3 regions of the Paenibacillus sp. KS1 genome follow, and region 3 is predicted to be linked to each of the others. Evidence: a T-box and tRNA genes for the amino acid it is inferred to sense, from the RefSeq annotation. Region 3 holds a T-box; the other regions hold tRNA genes.

Region 1 (6,349 bases), on a different contig from region 3:
AAGCATTTTTAACCTATTTACAACGGAATAACAAGCATCGGAGGGCACCTTACTGCATAGTTAGTTAAGGTGTCCTTTTTTTCACATCAAAATACTCAGAATTGATACTTTCCAACATCGGAAAAATATGAGAAAATATTGGGCAATAAGGCGAAGGAGGATTGGTTAAAGATGAGTGAAGCTCCACGTGAATTTGGACTGGAAACTTTAGCTGTGCATGCAGGACAGGAGGTTGACCCGACTACATTGTCCCGCGCGGTTCCGCTGTATCAAACAACGTCTTACGCGTTTAAGGATACTGATCATGCTGCGGACTTATTTGCTCTGAAGGAATTTGGCAACATTTATACACGGTTGATGAATCCTACAACAGATGTGTTTGAGAAGCGAGTCGCTGCCTTGGAAGGCGGTGCAGCGGCGCTGGCCACTGCCTCTGGTCAGGCTGCGATTACGTACGCTATATTGAATATCGCGGGAGCAGGGGATGAGATTGTCTCTGCGACGAGTCTGTATGGCGGAACGTATAATCTGTTCTCGACAACATTAGCAAAGCTCGGCATTACGGTTCGGTTCGTTGATTCCAGCGATCCGGAAAACTTCCGCAAGGCGATTACGAGCAGGACGAAGGCGCTGTATGCGGAGGCGATCGGCAACCCTAGGGGCGATGTTCTCGATATTGAGGCAGTAGCCGATATCGCACATGATCATGGTATTCCGCTCATCGTAGACAATACATTCCCAAGCCCATTCCTGCTTCGCCCCCTTGAGCATGGTGCGGATATTGTAGTTCATTCCGCAACGAAGTTCATTGGCGGTCATGGCACCTCGATTGGCGGGGTAATCGTAGATGGAGGCAAGTTCGATTGGGCTGCCAATGATAAGTTCCCGGGATTGACAGAACCGGATCCTAGCTATCATGGGGTTGTATATACGGATGCTGTTGGGCCAATCGCATACATTATTAAGGCCCGTGTGCAATTGCTGCGCGATATGGGAGCTGCCATATCTCCATTCAACGCATTCCTGCTTCTTCAAGGGCTCGAAACGCTTCACCTGCGTATGGAGCGCCATAGCGAGAATGCATTGAAGGTTGCTCAGTTCCTTGAAGCACATGAAGGTGTACAGTCGGTCAGCTACAGTGGTCTGTCTAGCCATCCATCTTATGAGCTTGCGCGGAAGTATTTGCCGAAGGGCCAGGGTGCCATCTTAACATTTGAGATTAAGGGCGGAATCGAAGCAGGACGCCAAGTGATCAATCACGTCAAGCTCTTCTCTCATCTTGCGAATGTTGGTGATTCGAAGTCGCTCATTATCCATCCTGCCAGCACACCGCATCAGCAATTGAGTGAAGATGAACAAATTGCTGCAGGTGTAAATCCAGGACTTATTCGTTTATCTATCGGTACGGAATCCATTGACGATATCTTATTTGATTTGGATCAGGCGATTCGTGCAAGTCAGCCTGCTGCTGTCAAATAAGAAGCCATAAAAACAAAGACACACGGACGATACGCTGCTGCGTATCCCGTGTGTCTTCTTTTTATTGGATGAATGAGCTCTTGTGGGCTTCAGGTTACCATGCTACACGAATGCGGTATTCTCGCAGCCAAGTGTCCATTTGAAGCAAATAAGCAAATAATTGAGGGCCGGACATCAGTTGACCGAACCAAGGAAAGTTCGAGCTCGCTTCCTCGGAGGCTGCGATACTGCGGATTCGCTCCGCATTCACAAATTGATGGAGTGGGGATGATGTATCATCCAGCCGCTCCAACGCAAGACGACGAACGGTATTCAAGTAGTTCGGATTGTGGGTTTTCGGATAAGGGCTCTTCTTGCGGTACAGTACATCTTCCGGCAATACGCCTTCAAGTGCTTTGCGAAGCAGACCCTTTTCTCGCCCACCATATGTCTTAATGCTCCATGGAATGTTGAATACATACTGGACGAGGCGGTGGTCTGTATAAGGTACACGAACTTCTAATCCTACCCCCATGCTCATTCTGTCCTTGCGATCCAGCAAGGTAGGCATGAAGCGGGTAATATTGAGATAGGACATGACCCGCATCTTGGCGGCTTGTGCATCTTCGCCAGGCAGCACAGGGACTTCGCGAACGGCATCTGCATACCGATCGGCTACGTACTGCTCTGCGCGAAGCAAGGAAGAAACTTCAGGCTTCAGGAGGCTGGAACGCAGTGGGGTAGCTAGTGCCCACGGGAAGGTACCGGCATTCAGGGCATCTTCTCGATGGAACCAAGGATATCCGCCGAATACTTCATCGGCCGCCTCGCCGGAGAGAGCGACAGTGGCGCCTTGCTTGATTTCCTTACAGAATAAGAGGAGAGAACCATCAATATCGGTCATGCCTGGCAAATCACGAACCTTCACAGCCTGTTCTAGGGAGGCGACAAGCTCAGGGGTATCGAATTTGATCCAATGATGGGTTGTGCCAAGTTCCTCCACCATACGGTAAATCCAGGGCTCATCGGCATTGGGCTGAAATGCATGAGATTGGAAGTACAGATCGTTATCAACATAATCGACCGAGTACGTATGCACCTGGCCAAGTTTATGCCGCTCGTAATGTTGAACGGTAAGGGCCGTCAGCGCACTGGAGTCCAGCCCGCCAGATAACAAGGTGCAGACGGGTACATCAGAGATGAGCTGCCGCTCAACGGTATCCTCCAGCAGCTCACGCACATGTCTAGCTGTCTGTTCGGCGTCCTCTTCATGCGGGATGCTCTCCAGCTTCCAGTAGCAATGAATTCTAAGACCATCCGGACTGTACTTCAAGGTGTGGCCTGGCCGCAGTTCTGATAGCGCTTGGTATATACCGTGTCCCGGAGTTCGAGCGGGACCAATCATCCATATTTCAGCGGCTCCCTCCAGCCCGATGACCGGTTCGATGTCCGGGTGAGCAAGCAATGATTTAGGCTCAGAACCGAATGCGAACCAGCCCTCGCCCTGTGAATAGAACAATGGCTTTACCCCGAGCCGATCACGAGCCATGAACAGATGTCTTTCTGATTCATCCCATATTGCAAAGGAAAAGATACCGTTAAATCGTTCAACACAAGCCTCTTTCCACTCCAAATAGGCAACAAGCAGCACTTCCGTATCACACTGCGTGACAAATGAATGCCCGCGGCTGATTAATTCTGTTCTTAATTCCTTCATATTGTACAGTTCGCCATTATATACAATGGCAAACACCCCTTGCTCCGTGTGCCGAACCATCGGCTGGGCGCCATTCGCGGGATCAATGACAGATAAGCGCCGGTGCCCCAGCGCACATGAACTGGTTAACCATGTTCCCTTCGCATCCGGCCCACGAGCGGATAATGTTGCGGTCATTTGTTCGACAACACCAGAACATTGGGTCAAATCACGGTTCCAGTCAATCCATCCTGTAATTCCACACATGTTACGTTCATCCTTTCCGCACCAATCTGTCCATCCGGAAGAACGAGCACCGGCATGCTGGAAGATTGAGATAATACCATGGGTATGCGCAAATCGGCATAAGATGTATGTCCATCGGGAGATGATAAAAAAAGCTTCACATAAAAGCTGAACCCCGAAGTAAACAGGGCGAGGCAATGGCCCTTAAATGGAAAGGAGGTGCTCCATGGAGCGCCAGCCTTATTATGTATCCGTACAGAATCATTCTGTTGTTGCGGAACAACATGCAGGGAGTTATGAATTTGTAGTCCATGTAAATGAAGCGGAAAGGGATGAGCTTCAAAGGCTGCTGAATGAAGTGGGGGATGCCGAAACGGATCAGATGCGGGATAGCCTCTTGTTATTGACAAGCCTATCGGATGATACGATTAACGTTCCGTATCAGCATAACCTCAACAAAGTATATGCCTACATATACAAATTCGGGACTACTGATACCAAGCGGTTTGTGGAGCAAATTTTAAATAAGGAGTGAGTCAAAAATGGAATTTAAGGCTGCAAAATTTCGTCGTCCTGTTGAAATCGAAGGGCGTCTGTGTGCAGAAGTAGGACTTATCCCTGATGATGACAAGGAGACTCCTCTGCTTGCGTATGTGGCTCCTGTACGAAATGGTGGTTATGAGATTGTTCGCCTTCTGCGCAACGATGCGCATTATGAAGCAGATTGGTATGACAACAATTTGCATAACGCCTTCGAGGAAATCGCTGCGGAGGAATTCATTATAAGCAATAACGAAATCAGCTGCAGTGATCGCGATTCGATTGTTGATGCTGTCTTAGGTTCCACAGAAGTTCGATCAGCGGTGGATGAGTTGTTTCAATTAGACACGTAATGGTATCCGTTATCATGCAGCGGAAATGGTTCGCTTTCTTATCATCGGCTTCGTGGAAAGAAATGATCAAGGTACGATGAAGGGAGGTGAGAAACGATGTCAGAGCAATTCAAGCAAAACAAGGGCAATAAATATGCCCATCAGAAGAAACATGCGGATGCCGTACTATCGAAAAACTTCAAGCATCCAGGCGAGAAGAACCATTGGGAGTTTCACAATAAGTAAAGTAAGTAAATAAGTAAGTTCTGCATCAAAAGAAGGCGGCAATTATACAAGGCTCTGCGATAAGCAGAGCCTCTCATGCAGAGGTATTCTGGGCGATGTGAGTGGGAAATAAAAAAAAAGCCTCACCAACCAATAAAAGGTTCTGTGAAGCATGTTCATGTATATTAGTAAGCAAATGAATGGCGTCCCAGGAGGGATTCGAACCCCCGACCGACGGCTTAGAAGGCCGTTGCTCTATCCAGCTGAGCTACTGGGACATGAATAAGTTAAATTTAGAACATAAATGATTGTATCAAAGAAATTGACTCTTAGCAATAGGAAAATGAAAAAATATTAATTTACATATCTTTTACAGTTTGAGTATCAGGAAAGCACATATGGTGACCGCGCAGGATAAAGAGTGAATATGATATAATGCATCATATAAGAAGCTCACCTAATTGAGGGAGAACGAGCTGCATACATAGGAGAGATTATCGTAATACATAGGCGCAGTACAGAAAGCAGGTGTTCGTATGACAGAAGATTACAAAGAGCCGGCAAAGAATAATGTCATCCTGTTTCCGAAAACTCATGATTACTACCAAATTGAGCTGACACGGATGCTGGAATCTGAGCGTTACGGCGAAGCAATTGCCCTTCTTCAATTCCTGCTGACATGTGATGGTGAGGACGAACGGATTCGGGAAGAGTGGGACGCGCTGCTGCAATGGCTCGTGTCGGCGTTCCCGGAGGCAGTACGTGCTGCTCGTGATTTGAATATGGCTGAGGGAATAGCCAGTTGGCCGGAGTCCACACCGGAAGAGGAGTCTGAAGAGACCGAACAAGATATCCTGCGACGCCAATTCCAGCAGAAGCTGAATGCGGATGGACAATATACAGAGCGATTGTTTGCTACCCTTGTAGAGGGAGAGATGGATGACCGCAAGCTCCTTATTCTTGAGCAGCTTGCAGCAGCAGAAGATCCGGGTGTTAATGAAGCTTTGGCTAAACTGCTCAAAGAGGAGAACCTTAACTCCTTGCTTCAATTCGGAATTCTTCAAGTTATGAAGAGACGGGGAATGCATGGAGAAATCCGCTTCCCTCGCGGGCAGGAGTCGCTGGTCGTACAAATAGAGGATACTCCGCTTGATAATTCGGGGTTCCCAGAGGCCGCCAAGGCACCAGCGGTGCGTGTGAACGAGGCTGCTTCTGTAAGAGAGCCTTCTCTCGCTTATTTTGCTCAGGAGATATGGCAGCAGTATTTGAAGCATATATACGGTTCTCCATCCTATGAACAGTTGTGCGGGCATGGGCAAGAGGATTCGAACGCTTGGGCGGCGGCGCTGCATTTCATCGTGGCTCGAATGCTGCGTGTCGACGAAGAAGTGGAAGTGAAGCAGCTGTACGGTATCACGAATGAACTGCGTGTGCAATATGAGCTAGCGCTCCGATCATTAAATCGATCATTGCGCGTGCAGTCATAGGATCTGAGGCTAAGCAATGAACGGTCGATAGCGCTTTCGTAGAAGGACGAATGTGGGAATGACGCCCTCCTTGAAAAAGTTATCGTAGTCGGCTATACTAAAATGGTTATTCTGGACGTGTTATGTTAGGTACACTCTAGCCATGATCTTTTTTTGGAGGGGAAGGCATAAAATGAAAGCAACTTGGGAAAAAATAGAGAAGAACATTGGGGTATTGGAAGTAGAGGTTAATGAAGATCGCGTAGCAGAAGGATTGGACTTGGCATTCAAAAAAGTGTCCAAGCGTGTTAACGTTCCTGGCTTCCGCAAAGGTCGCGTACCTCGCCCAATTTTCGAAGCAAAATATGGTGTGGAAAGCTTGTATC
Region 2 (6,349 bases), on a different contig from region 3:
TTTCGGAACGAAGATTGTTGACGGCATTTTGATAGATGAAGATCGTGAGAACCACTAATGGGATGAGAAAAATCAATATATACGACCATATGTACTGTAATAGCAGCTTCGACCGAAAATAGTTCCAACTCATCCTGACAAGCCTCCTAGTAGTCTCTTGATGTAATCTTGCTATGAAGTGGATCTGGCAATAAGTAAGAAGACAATCTAATAGAGAAGAAATGTTGATGATTTGTAATTATTGTATACGTTTCGCTTCATCTGTAAAGCGAGAAATTGAAAAAAAGCGGCAATATTCATATTGTAAACGATTCCAATCGGAAATGGAATGATTTCCTGGTGTGTACAACAATTTCTGTAGGGTGGACATTATAGGTGTATTGCCATTGAGGGAATTGCTTTTTATCTTATTTTAAGGTTCGGTTCAGTTTTCTTTAATGTAACTCTAGTATTCTAACAATGGACCGAATGACAGATGAGTTCTTGCGAAGGAGGGTTGCCGGCAGCGATTACTGACCTTGGTCAACCGGAGTCTTCCGTTGCACAAGGTGATCCGTTTCATCTTTCTCATGGTTTACAGTTTACCCCTAGAACATATATAGACCGCATCGGCGTTTGCGCGATGCGGTCCTTTTTTTGTAGCTAAATGAATTGAATTCGGTTTGTAACAGGTCGACCCGAAGTTGTTTCAGTGCATACAGGCCTAGGTCTATGTAGGTTATTATTTACATATATTAGTTTTAATGCAATATATTATTTCGAATCCCTGTAAATGAGGAAGAGTTGTGACTGAAGCTATGTTGCATGGTTAAGGAGGGGAGAGGTTGAATGATGAAATGGATTCAAGAGCATGAAGTGCTGCCATTATCTCATTACAAAACTATGCGGTCAGAGAGTCCTTTGTTGTGGTCAGAGAGCTCTCTGTTGCGTTCAGAGAATCCTCAGCTGCTGGGGGGAACGTTCTGGCATGCGTACCGATACGATCATATTAAGAGGATATTTGCTGATTACAATCATTTTTCCTCCGAATTGCGAAGCGAAGACAAGCGGCCGATCGAATACAGCATCCTCCGCACTGATCCGCAGAAGCATAGCCAGCTTCGAACATTAGTCTCGCAAGCCTTCACACCTAGATCCATTGAAAAGATGATTCCACGAATTGAAGCATTGGCGGATGAGCTTCTAGATAAGGTGGAAAGCAATGGACGAATGGATGCAGTTCAAGACTTCGCAGTTCCGCTCCCGATTATTGTAATCGCAGAAATACTCGGCATACCGGTACACGATCGAGATCAGTTTCGGGAATGGTCGGAGGCATCGGTGAGTGGTGACATTGACCGCAATAGTAATTGCCAGAAGGAGATGGCTGTATATTTCGAGGCGATCGCAGAAGAACGCCGTCGTAATCCACAGGATGATCTGATCACTAGGCTTGTGCATGCAACGTCAGACGGAGAACCGTTGTCCCCCTTTGAACTCATTGGGTTCTGTATTTTGCTGCTAGTAGCTGGTAATGAAACGACAACGAATTTGCTCTCTTCTGCTCTAGCGTGTTTCGACAGTGAGCGCATCGCATGGGACGATATTAGATCCGATCGTTCTTTACTGCCTGGCGCTATTGAAGTAGTGCTGCGGTTTACCTCGCCGGTACAGTTAATGTTTCGCCGTGTGAAGAAGGATGTGGAAGTAGATGGCATGATGTTAACTGAAGGGCAGTTCGTCATGTTGTGGATCGGGTCAGCGAATCATGACGAGTCTGTGTTCGAGCAGCCAGATCTCTTCCATATTCGTCGTCAGCCAAACCCGCATTTAGCGTTTGGTCATGGTATCCACTTCTGCCTGGGGGCCCAACTTGCACGGCTGGAAGCGAGGATAGCGTTGAATGCAATGCTCGATCGTTTCCCGAACTACCAATGTGATCATTCCAAGCCGTTGAAGCGCATCCAGAGCGAGTTTATGTTCGGTTTCGAGTCATTGCCGATCATTCTTACCTAAGTAAACCTAGCTTTTCGTTATTCATGTCAGTTGAAATAAGCAATAAAAAACAGCCTCTCTACATGCAAAATAGATCGCATGAGAGAGGCTGTATCACGTTTACTGTTTACTCTTTGCCAAGAACCTTATCAACCAGACCGTATTCATACGCTTCTTGGGCAGACATGAAGTAGTCGCGATCCGTATCGCGCTCCACGCGCTCAAGTGGTTGACCTGTGCGATCCGCCAAAATTTTGTTCAACGTGTCGCGCATCTTCAAGATGCGCCGTGCGCGAATCTCGATATCGGACGCTTGCCCTTGTGCTCCGCCAAGCGGCTGATGAATCATAATTTCGCTGTTCGGCAGGGCGAAACGCTTGCCCTTGGCACCTGCATTAAGCAGGAACGCTCCCATGGAAGCTGCCAAACCCACGCAAATCGTAGATACGTCCGGCTTGATGTGCTGCATTGTATCGTATATGGCCATGCCGGCTGAGATTGAACCGCCTGGGCTATTGATGTACAAATGAATATCCTTCTCCGGGTCATCTGCAGCCAAGAACAACAGCTGGGCGATAATCGAATTCGCCACGAGATCGTTCACTTCTGTTCCGAGGAAGATGATGCGATCCTTCAACAATCGAGAGTAAATATCATAGGATCTTTCGCCACGATTCGTCTGTTCAACAACTACGGGTACATAACTCAAGATAACCCCTCCTAACTAATATCATTACACATTCAATATAAAGGACTTGAAACAAAAAGTCAAAGATGGTCAAACTATGTAGAGAAAAAAACATCTATCGTTTCGCTTCTGCAAAATTCAAGATGTTACTTCCGTGCTTATTCACCTAAATGTATGCGTAACGTAGCTTCTTATCCTGTACCAAATAAGGACAGGAGTGTAAATGGCGCGCCCGCAAGGAATCGAACCTTGATCTCAGGCTCCGGAGGCCTACGTCATATCCATTGGACCACGGGCGCATTCATACAAGAGCAAAATTTATTATATAAGAAAGCGTATAACAAAGTCAAGTGAGCGCCACTGAATATTTATTAAAAACGGGAAGTTTGGAAGTGCCCACTGATTACTGGGATACAGAGATGATTGCATTGGCACCGCAGAAAGGATCCTTCGACCATAATTAAGGTTTTAACTTTTAAGGAGGGAACGGTTGAATTCTTTCTATAATAAGTGGACGGTGCCAAATAAGGTGGATGTTGCCCGATCTAAGTGAGCAATGTCGATGTCTAAACTACATGGGGAAGTAGAGAGCGAACAGGATGTGAAGGAAAGCTCAAAACTTTTTAAACGCAGGTACGAGCAGGGCATGATGTCCGTCATTAATGTCTATACTGAGGAATGTCTAAAATTTTTGCGAAATATGTATTAACTTGTCGTATTTTGGGTTAATTACATCATAGGCAGTCGTATGCCCTTCTAGATATGTTGTCTGATAATGAATAACTTCGATATTGCTTGCTTATTATAGAAGTTGTTTATAGGCAGAGAATTCGCGATTTTGGGCGCAAAATCAGGGGTTCAGGATACTTGCAAGTTGCTGCGTTATTCGGTAGAATAGTGGTGGGACAAAAAATGTAGAGATGGGACGTTTTTAGTCCAATGGTTGCTTATGGGAAGCAGGAGTGGAGAGAATGCGTGAGTGGTTAGAAATACAGAAGCGACTTCTACCTGAACTCATTGAACTGTTGAAGAAGCGTTACACCATCCTGCATCAAATCATGTTGTCCGACTCCATTGGGAGAAGAACGCTGGCAACGTCATTGCAGATGACCGAGCGTGTGCTCCGTGCAGAGACCGATTTATTGAAGGCGCAAGGCCTGATTGATTCGGATAACACGGGTATGCGAATCACTGATGAAGGCCGGCAACTTGTCCGGAAGCTGGAATCCGTGATGGGCGAATTGCTCGGGATGCGCCAGCTGGAGGAGAGTATCCGCCAAGCATTCGGTTTGAAGCAGGTCATTGTCGTACCCGGCAATTCGGATGTATCGCCTGCCGTGAAGCAAGAACTCGGGCAAGCGGCTTGTAGAGCGCTCAGCAGCGTAATGGACAAGGAAGATGTCGTGGCGGTGACAGGCGGCTCCACATTGGCTGCAATGGCAGATCAATTGACGAGTTCATCACCGTTGAAAGGCAATTGGTTCGTACCCGCACGTGGGGGACTTGGGGAGAGCTTGGAATACCAAGCGAACACAATCGCATCCACGATGGCGAAGCGCGTAGGCGCTCAGTATCGGCTCTTGCATGTGCCGGATTTGCTGAGTGAGGAAGCGTACCAGTCGCTTAAGCAGGAACCGAACATCCAAGACATTTTGCGAGTAATTCGCCAAGCACGCATTGTCGTGCATGGCATTGGAGAAGCTCTCGTTATGGCGAAGCGCCGCCGTGCGGATGAAGAGACGATCCAGCAGCTGCTCGAAGAAGGGGCGCTTGCAGAAGCTTTCGGGTATTATTTTGACCGAGACGGGCATGTCGTTCATACGATGCTAACACTGGGCCTTCGCCTAGAGGACATCTCTCGTATGGAGGTAGTCATTGCCATTGCTGGAGGTCAGAGCAAAGGTGAATCGATTACTGCAGTGCTTCGTGCAGGACACGAAGACATTCTCGTTATTGATGAAGCAGCAGCAGTTGAAGTATTGAAACATTGTGGTCTCGATGTGCCTTACAGGCCGTCTTGAGATATATAAAAAAATTGCGAAGGAAATGGGAGGAATCATCAATGGTTAAAGTTGGTATTAACGGCTTTGGTCGTATCGGACGTAACGTATTCCGCGCAGCATTGAACAATTCAGAAGTAGAAATCGTTGCAATCAACGATTTGACAGATGTAAACACTCTGGCTCACCTGTTGAAATATGACACAACTCATGGCAAATTCGAAGCTACAGTAGAAGCTAAAGAAGGCGCTTTGGTTGTTAACGGCCGCGAAGTGAAAGTATTCGCTGAGCGCAACCCTGAGAACTTGCCTTGGGGCGCTAACGGCGTTGAAATCGTTGTTGAGTCCACTGGTATCTTCACAGCGAAAGACAAAGCTGAAATGCACTTGAAAGGCGGCGCGAAGAAAGTTATTATCTCCGCACCTGCTACTAACGAAGATATCACAATCGTTATGGGCGTTAACGAAGATAAGTATGATGCTGCAAGCCATACAATCATCTCCAACGCTTCTTGCACAACAAACTGCTTGGCGCCATTCGCTAAAGTATTGAACGACAAGTTTGGTATCGAAAAAGGTATGATGAACACAATTCACTCCTACACTAACGACCAAAACGTTCTTGACTTGCCGCACAAAGACTTGCGTCGTGCTCGTGCAGCAGCTCAAAACATCATCCCTACTACAACTGGTGCTGCTAAAGCGGTATCCCTTGTATTGCCTGAATTGAAAGGCAAATTGAACGGTATGTCCATGCGCGTTCCTACTCCTAACGTGTCTGTTACAGACTTGGTAGTAGAACTTAAGAAAGACGTTACTGTTGAAGAAGTAAACGCAGCTTTGAAAGAAGCAGCTGAAGGCCCATTGAAAGGCATCTTGAACTACACTGAAGAGCCATTGGTATCCAGCGACTTCAACGGCGACCCAGCTTCCTCCACTATCGATGCTTTGACAACGATGGTAATCGGCGGAAACTTGGTTAAAGTTGTATCCTGGTACGACAACGAGTGGGGCTACTCCAACCGCGTTGTAGACTTGGCAGCTTTCATCGCAAAAAAAGGTCTGTAATCGCATAGCACTTACAATCAAAGAGGAGTGACCGTTCAGGCCTCCTCTTTTGATCCTTATAGTGCCTAGAGCATATCGAGAACCAGTGCGGACACAGATTTTTAGATATACAGAGATAGAGAGTACAGAGAGAAACCAGAACATACTAACGAACGATATACGATATATAGAGAGAAAGATTTAGATGGAACCCATACAGAACAAGAACACAGAACATACCGAACAACACACCAGAGAGAGGCGTGTGCCGGTGTAATCGACGATAGGAGGAACACGGGGATGAACAAGAAAAGTGTGCGTGATGTAGAAGTTAAGGGTAAGCGCGTATTTGTACGTGTAGATTTCAACGTTCCATTGGAAAATGGTGTGATTACGGATGATACACGTGTACGCGAAACGCTGCCGACAATTAACTATTTGGTGGAACAAGGTGCGAAAGTTATTTTGGCAAGCCACATGGGTCGTCCGAAGGGCGAAGTTGTGGATTCCATGCGTCTGACACCTGCAGCAGTACGTCTTGGCGAACTGCTTGGTAAGCCCGTTAAGAAGCTTGACGAGTCAATTGGTGAAAACGTAAAAGCTGAAATTGCAAAAATGGAAAACGGCGACGTTGTCGTGCT
Region 3 (6,349 bases):
AGCCGACGTATCGGCTGCGATGTCCGATGTGAATCAGAAAATCGTGAAATATAACGCGAGCGTGCCATCTACATTATTCCAGAAATCCAAGGTTACATTAGATACGATAGAGGGCCAATTGGCGAAATGGATGTAACAATAGTCCAGAAGCTGACATAAGAAGCAGATGCCCGCACGATCGGTTAGCGCCGATTGTGCGGGCATCTTACTGTTCAAGGAGCGAGTGGATTCGTCTCCTGCATCTTCAATTCCAGGGCAGCCATGTTGAAACCTTTATGCGGAATAGGATTTATTCGGGAAGAAGAGCGCTAATGTTCCTGGGCCTGAATGAGCGCCAACTGCGCAGCCAATGGAACTAATCAGGAAGTTCGTCATCCCGAAGCGTTCAGTAATCATCGATTTCAACTGCTCCATCGCTTCTGCGTCATCACCATGGGCGATGCCGATAACCTGCTGCTTATCATCGAGATTCGCTCGCTCCTCCATCAGTTCGACAAGGCGCTGAATGGATTTCTTTCTGCCTCTTACTTTATCGACGGGAATGAGTTTTCCATCCTCAACATGAAGCACGGGCTTAATATTGAGCAGTCCGCCAATGATGGCTGATGACTTGCTGACACGTCCGCCGCGATACAAATATTGCAGGTCATCGACCGTGAACACATGCTCCATTTGCCGGGCAAGGGATTGTGTGCGTGTAATAATCTCTTGCCTAGGCAATCCCTCACGCGCCCAGAGCGCAGCCTGTCTAACAACAAGGCCAAACCCGAGTGAAGCGCATTTGGAATCGATAATACTGCAAGTGAAGGACGGGAAGTCATCTTGTACCATATCATGCATAATGCGGGAAGAGGCATACGTTCCTGACAGTTCCGACGAGAACGCAATATAGATAGCTTCCTCGTTCGCTTCGGCAATCGATTGGAAGGTTGTCTGCAATACTTCCATCGAGAGTTGAGAAGTCTTATATACATTCCCTTCGCGCATGCCATCGAGCATGGCTTTCGGCGTAATAGTTACTCCGTCCTCATATTGTTTATTGTCTATAGTAACGATTAGCGGCATGACCGTAATTCCCAATTCGTCAATGACGGATTGAGGGAGGTCAACAGCGCTGTCGGTAAGAATGCGAATTGCCATAATCATTCTCCTTTTCTTCTTTCATGTTCATACCGAAGTACTTATCTCCATCATACCATGAGTTGAAGGGAAAACGGTGAAGGAATGTGTTTATCAAGTGTTGTGAGTTTGTGGGATTTAATGGAAATGATGAAGCTGAATCATACAGTCATATTTCCCCTCCTTCATACATAAGGGTAGGAGAACGAATGAATTGACAGGAAATGAGGGGATAGAATGGCGAAGAACAAACGCGGTAAATCATTATGGAATCTACCTTCACGTGGCCGAGGTACATGTCCGGTCTGCGCCAGCACTCGCATTAAGCTGCTGTATAATCGGACAAGAGGGAATGGCGTACAGATTAAGGTATGCAAGAAATGCTTTCAAGCACCGCAGGAACGAATTGATGCTTCATAATGGCAAGTCCAGATCCGATAGTAAAATGCCATTGATTAAGAATAAATATTCTTCTTTTAGCTTCTCTTCCTAGGGATCGCCGTTCTTATCGATGTGCCTACAATAGGTTGCCGCCCAGCGAGGGAGTGATTGACTGCCTGCGCTAGGGCGGCTTCTTCATGTGAGGCATGCCTTCACTTCCATGCTCTACTTCCTGTACAATAGACAGTAATGGAGCAAAGCGCGAGGAGGAGAAGATATGATATTAACTATCCAGGAACGGGATGAGATGTTATCTCAGCTCAATGACAACCAACGTGAGTTCCTGAATCACTATCTCGTTCGCTCTCGCCGCACGGCGTTCGCCAATGCGATGGCGAAGGAGAAGGGGCATCATGTTCCAGATCATGCGGCACCAGAGGACATCGAGGCGCTGTTAGATGATTGGATTTATACGGGTTATAAAGATGCGGGGACGATAAGTCCAGAGCTGCGATGCGAATGCGGCCGTTCTCTTCGATATCAGCATGAGGTGAAAAACCGGAAAACAGGTGAGATCAAAAAATTCGGCATTGAGCACTTGAAGGAGCACTTAGGGATTGATGCTGCAATCGTGGCGACAATTAAGAAGGGATTCGAGGCCATTGATTATGAGCTTGATGAGATCTTATTGAAAATAGCCAACGATTGGCGACCTGCTCCAGATGCCTATTCTGTGGCAGATTTGCCTGAACAGCTACAACGGCAATTGTCGGTTGGACTGCCCTTGTTGGACAAGCAGATCAATATGCTGCGACGCAAGCCGGTGGTGAGGAATTCTTCACCTTCGCCTAAGACAAGCGAGCCTAGCGCAGCTCCTGCACCTGCACCTGCACCTGCACCGATTCTAGAGGAGTTCGACTTATGGTCGTGGACGGAGCCCGAGCCTGCTGCTGTGGTTCAAGAAGTAGTTAGTAATGCTGAGAATGGGCTTACTGCTGCTGAACGGGCGGCCGTGAAGCAATATGTGGAGACCGGTGTTGGCAGTGCAAGAGTGATCAGTGAATTGTTAATACGTGATCATGGAACGCCAGATCGCCGCTATATAACAGGCAAGCCTCTAATCTATCCGGATGTATGCCAATTTATTGAGCAATCTTATCTAGATATTTCGGTCGAATTGAATGGAACTGAGGATCGCAAGTATACAATGCGGTAATCGAAGCTGGACGGATAGTAGTAGAATGAGACTTGTATTCGATGTGAATCACTACTGGCCATGACGTTACGTACTCGAATGGCGGCAGAGTAAGGAATATTTTTCTGAAATAATACATGTAATAGGTTGATTTTTCCTAATTGTTCTGGATATAATGTGTAAAATGAAAATCGACGCAACAACGATGAACGGGAGAGTACTCTGCACAATCCGTGCTGCAGCGAATCGGGATGGTGGAAGCCGATACGGAATGAAGAGGAAGCGGACCCGGGAGTTGGCTCTGTGAACTGCCTTATATGGGGACGTAGGGGAGCCCGGCGACAGCCGTTATTTATCGAGTGGACTCTTTTCGGAGCAGCAAGCTTCCGGGTAGGGTCAAGTAGAGTGGTACCACGGGGATTCAAGCCTCCGTCTCTTTGTAGACGGGGGCTTTTTGACGTGTTGCGAACCGTAACCAACAACAGGAGGAGAACGAACTTATGCTAAAAGAAATTGCCGCGCAAGTGCTAGAACCTATTATGAACATGAACGGGGCAGACATCGAACGTGCCTTGGAAGTACCTCCGCAGAGCGAGCTCGGCGACTTGGCGTTCCCTTGCTTTCCACTGGCGAAACAGTGGAGACGTTCTCCACAACAGATTGCGGTGGAGCTTGCTGAACGCATTAATCAAGAGAGCGATAACATTCGGATGCGAGCGGAAGCCTCTGGTGGATATGTGAATATAAGTTTTGATCAGGATTACTATGGCGAGGCTTGTCTTGCTCGCATGCAGGAGCCGTTTTTCGGCAAGCTGTCGATCGGAGAGGGGCAGCGTGTCGTTATTGATATGTCGTCCCCGAATATTGCGAAGCCGTTCAGTGTCGGTCATCTGCGTTCTACGATGATCGGAAATGCGCTCGCTCACCTGTACGAAGCAGCAGGATACGAGGTGTTGAAGGTGAATCACCTTGGGGATTGGGGTACCCAATTCGGCAAGCTGATTACGGCTTATAAGCTGTGGGGGGATGATGGTACGCTGCGCCAAGATCCAATCCGTGAGAGCTTGAAGCTGTATGTCAGATTCCACGAGGTGGCGGAGCAGCAGCCGGAGCTGGAAGACGAGGCGCGCGAATGGTTCCGCAAACTTGAGGCGGGCGATGCAGAGACCGTACAGCTGTGGACGTATTTCGTTAACGCAAGTATGGTCGAATTCAATCGCATGTACGAACGACTCGGCGTTCACTTTGACCACGTTCTTGGCGAGAGCTTCTACAATGACAAGATGGATGCGGTCGTCGCTCATTTGCAGCAGCTTCAATTGCTCGAAGAAAGTGATGGGGCGATGGTCGTTCGTTTGGATGATGAGGGTATGCCGCCATGCCTGATTTTGAAATCAAACGGAACAACAATTTACCCGACACGTGATTTGGCAACGGCTATCTATCGTAAGGAAGTTATGAAGGCTGACAAGCTGATTTATGTAGTTGGCGCGGAGCAGCAGCTGCACTTTCAACAGGTATTCGCTGTGCTTGGCAAGATGGGATATGAATGGGCACAGGAATGTACGCATGTACCGTTCGGGTTGATGACATTTGAAGGGAAGAAGATGTCTACGCGCAAGGGCAAGGTTATCTTCCTTGATGAGGTATTGAATGAGGCAGAGAATCGCGCGCTGCAAATTATCGAAGACAAGAATCCATCTCTGCAAGAGAAAGGCAAGGTGGCATCGAAGGTTGGGATTGGTGCGATCATTTTCGGTGACCTGAAGAGCAGCCGTATGCTGTCTGTTGACTTCAACCTGGAGGATGCGCTGCGCTATGAAGGCGAAACCGGCCCTTATGTACAGTTCACACTCGTCAGAGCGAAGAGCTTGCTCATCAAAGGGGGATGGACGTCATACTCTGATTGTCCAGCGGATACTGGGGTGCTTGGCAAGGATGCATCTGAGTGCGCAGGTGAACAATCGAGCATGAAATCAACTGCGGCGGGAGGAGTAAGTCAAGAAGCATGGATCTGCTTGAAGTCTCTCAGCAAGTATGAGCGTGCTCTTCAGATGGCGGTGGACAGCAATGAGCCGTCCATCTTCGCTAGGTATTTGCTTGATGCAGCCAAGCAGTTCAACCGTTATTACCATCAGGAGCAGATTCTGGTGGAGAATGAGATCGCGCGTCGCCACAAATTGCGTATCGTCGCAGCGGTGGCACATGTGCTTGAAGCGGGGCTGAACCTACTTGGCGTTGAAGCGCCAGAACATATGTAGGGCGATGTATCGATGTGAATTGTGAAAAAGAGAATCGCATCATCATCACTTCGTTGATTATGCGTATGTAAGGCATGAATTTCGTAGGGGTGGTGGGTTGGTTTGTACTCGTAATCTGAACCTGTCTATCTGTAGACGACAGATGAGCCGCGGAGATTGTCTCCCGGCTCAGCACAGGTCACATACAGATTAGGCTCTTGATGCTACTGTCATTATCGCAATTTTACAAAATTCCGGAGTGATAAGCGGGAGGTTCATCTGTTCAATGGCTGCTTTTGTATCCTATGTAGCGTTCAATCCCTATTTATCGGAAAATGGGATCAGGTTTTGCTTCGCACTTTTGGATGTCATTAGGATAAACATTTGAACTTTCTGTTCGTCATTTCTAGGAAGAGATGCTTTATTCATTTCAAGGTATGCCCTGTGAAGCTCTGGATAGAGAAGATGTATTATATTTTAAATGTATAAAAGGATATTTAAGTATCGAAACTCGTGGTTGACAAAAGAGAAAAGATGTGAAAAGATCTACCTAACGAATATTAGTTAGGCTATAGATATGTCGTCGTATTTACACGAGGGAACGCTGCGTGCATTACCTAACGAGTATTAGTTAGTCTGAAGGAGATGAGTAGAATGACAGCTAACCGAATTATTGAGGTCGCGTTGAATCATTTTGCAGAACATGGCTATGAAGGGGCTTCCCTTGCGAATATCGCGGAACAGGTAGGCATCAAGACGCCATCTATTTACGCTCATTTCAAAAATAAAGATGATCTGTTTGTTAGCATAATCCGCCGTGCAGTACAAGAGGAAATGGGACACTTGCAGCGGTACATTCAGACTCACCGTGAGCATCCGATTAAGGATGTGCTGTACGGATGGATTCAACAGTATGAGGCACGCTATGAAACGAGCAATCAATTGAAATTCTTGCTGCGGGTGATGTTCTTTCCGCCTGTTATCATGCAGGAGCGAGTTATGGAACTGGTCAACGCCCATCTGGATCAGATGGAACGGGAGCTTATGGCCGTGTTCAAGCTAGGAGTGGAGCGAGCGGAGATTGATCAGCTGGATATGGAGATGATGACCGCTTCTTATATGTGTCTTGTTGATGGCATTCTCGTTGAAATGCTGCTTGGTGGCCCAGACAGATTCCGACGTCGCTTCGATGCTTCATGGCGCATATATTGGCGCAGCCTGACACGGGACTAGTTCGTGAAGTGGTATGAACAATGAATCTCTTGATTGAGAAGAGATAAGGAAATTTAAGAGTGGAGTAAGCTGCATCTGTGGGATGCAGTCATGGAATAGTGCTCGTTATAGAGATAGCAAGGAAGGGAGAGAGCAACACATGAATAAGCATTGGATCTACGTATTTATTGCCGCCTTCTTT

What was found. A T-box is a leader RNA that pairs with one kind of tRNA and senses whether it is charged. The one in region 3 lies ahead of argS (arginine--tRNA ligase), so its partner is inferred to be a tRNA-Arg.
Region 1: it encodes a tRNA-Arg, which carries the amino acid that the T-box ahead of argS (arginine--tRNA ligase) is inferred to sense. The anticodon was not compared.
Region 2: it encodes a tRNA-Arg, which carries the amino acid that the T-box ahead of argS (arginine--tRNA ligase) is inferred to sense. The anticodon was not compared.

Annotation. Positions count from the first base shown of each region.
Region 1 is NZ_MAIS01000032.1:31,045-37,393, forward strand. Features, by position in the region: gene BBG47_RS12780 (homocysteine synthase) at 172-1,479, shown strand; gene asnB (asparagine synthase (glutamine-hydrolyzing)) at 1,574-3,421, opposite strand; gene BBG47_RS12790 (hypothetical protein) at 3,627-3,935, shown strand; gene BBG47_RS12795 (carboxypeptidase) at 3,943-4,293, shown strand; gene BBG47_RS31075 (hypothetical protein) at 4,390-4,518, shown strand; tRNA gene BBG47_RS12800 (tRNA-Arg) at 4,699-4,775, opposite strand; gene BBG47_RS12805 (hypothetical protein) at 5,034-5,984, shown strand; gene tig (trigger factor) at 6,157-6,349, shown strand, end outside.
Region 2 is NZ_MAIS01000037.1:40,925-47,273, forward strand. Features, by position in the region: gene BBG47_RS14245 (helix-turn-helix domain-containing protein) at 1-133, opposite strand, end outside; gene BBG47_RS14250 (cytochrome P450) at 829-1,995, shown strand; gene clpP (ATP-dependent Clp endopeptidase proteolytic subunit ClpP) at 2,102-2,683, opposite strand; tRNA gene BBG47_RS14260 (tRNA-Arg) at 2,887-2,961, opposite strand; gene BBG47_RS14265 (sugar-binding transcriptional regulator) at 3,634-4,683, shown strand; gene gap (type I glyceraldehyde-3-phosphate dehydrogenase) at 4,725-5,729, shown strand; gene BBG47_RS14275 (phosphoglycerate kinase) at 6,009-6,349, shown strand, end outside.
Region 3 is NZ_MAIS01000070.1:20,285-26,633, reverse strand. Features, by position in the region: gene BBG47_RS30040 (hypothetical protein) at 1-136, shown strand, start outside; gene BBG47_RS20415 (DegV family protein) at 274-1,140, opposite strand; gene BBG47_RS20410 (hypothetical protein) at 1,357-1,539, shown strand; gene BBG47_RS20405 (DUF3895 domain-containing protein) at 1,778-2,716, shown strand; T-box leader at 2,892-3,135, shown strand; gene argS (arginine--tRNA ligase) at 3,196-4,956, shown strand; gene BBG47_RS31235 (M60 family metallopeptidase) at 5,257-5,406, opposite strand; gene BBG47_RS20395 (TetR/AcrR family transcriptional regulator) at 5,590-6,168, shown strand; gene BBG47_RS20390 (DMT family transporter) at 6,308-6,349, shown strand, end outside.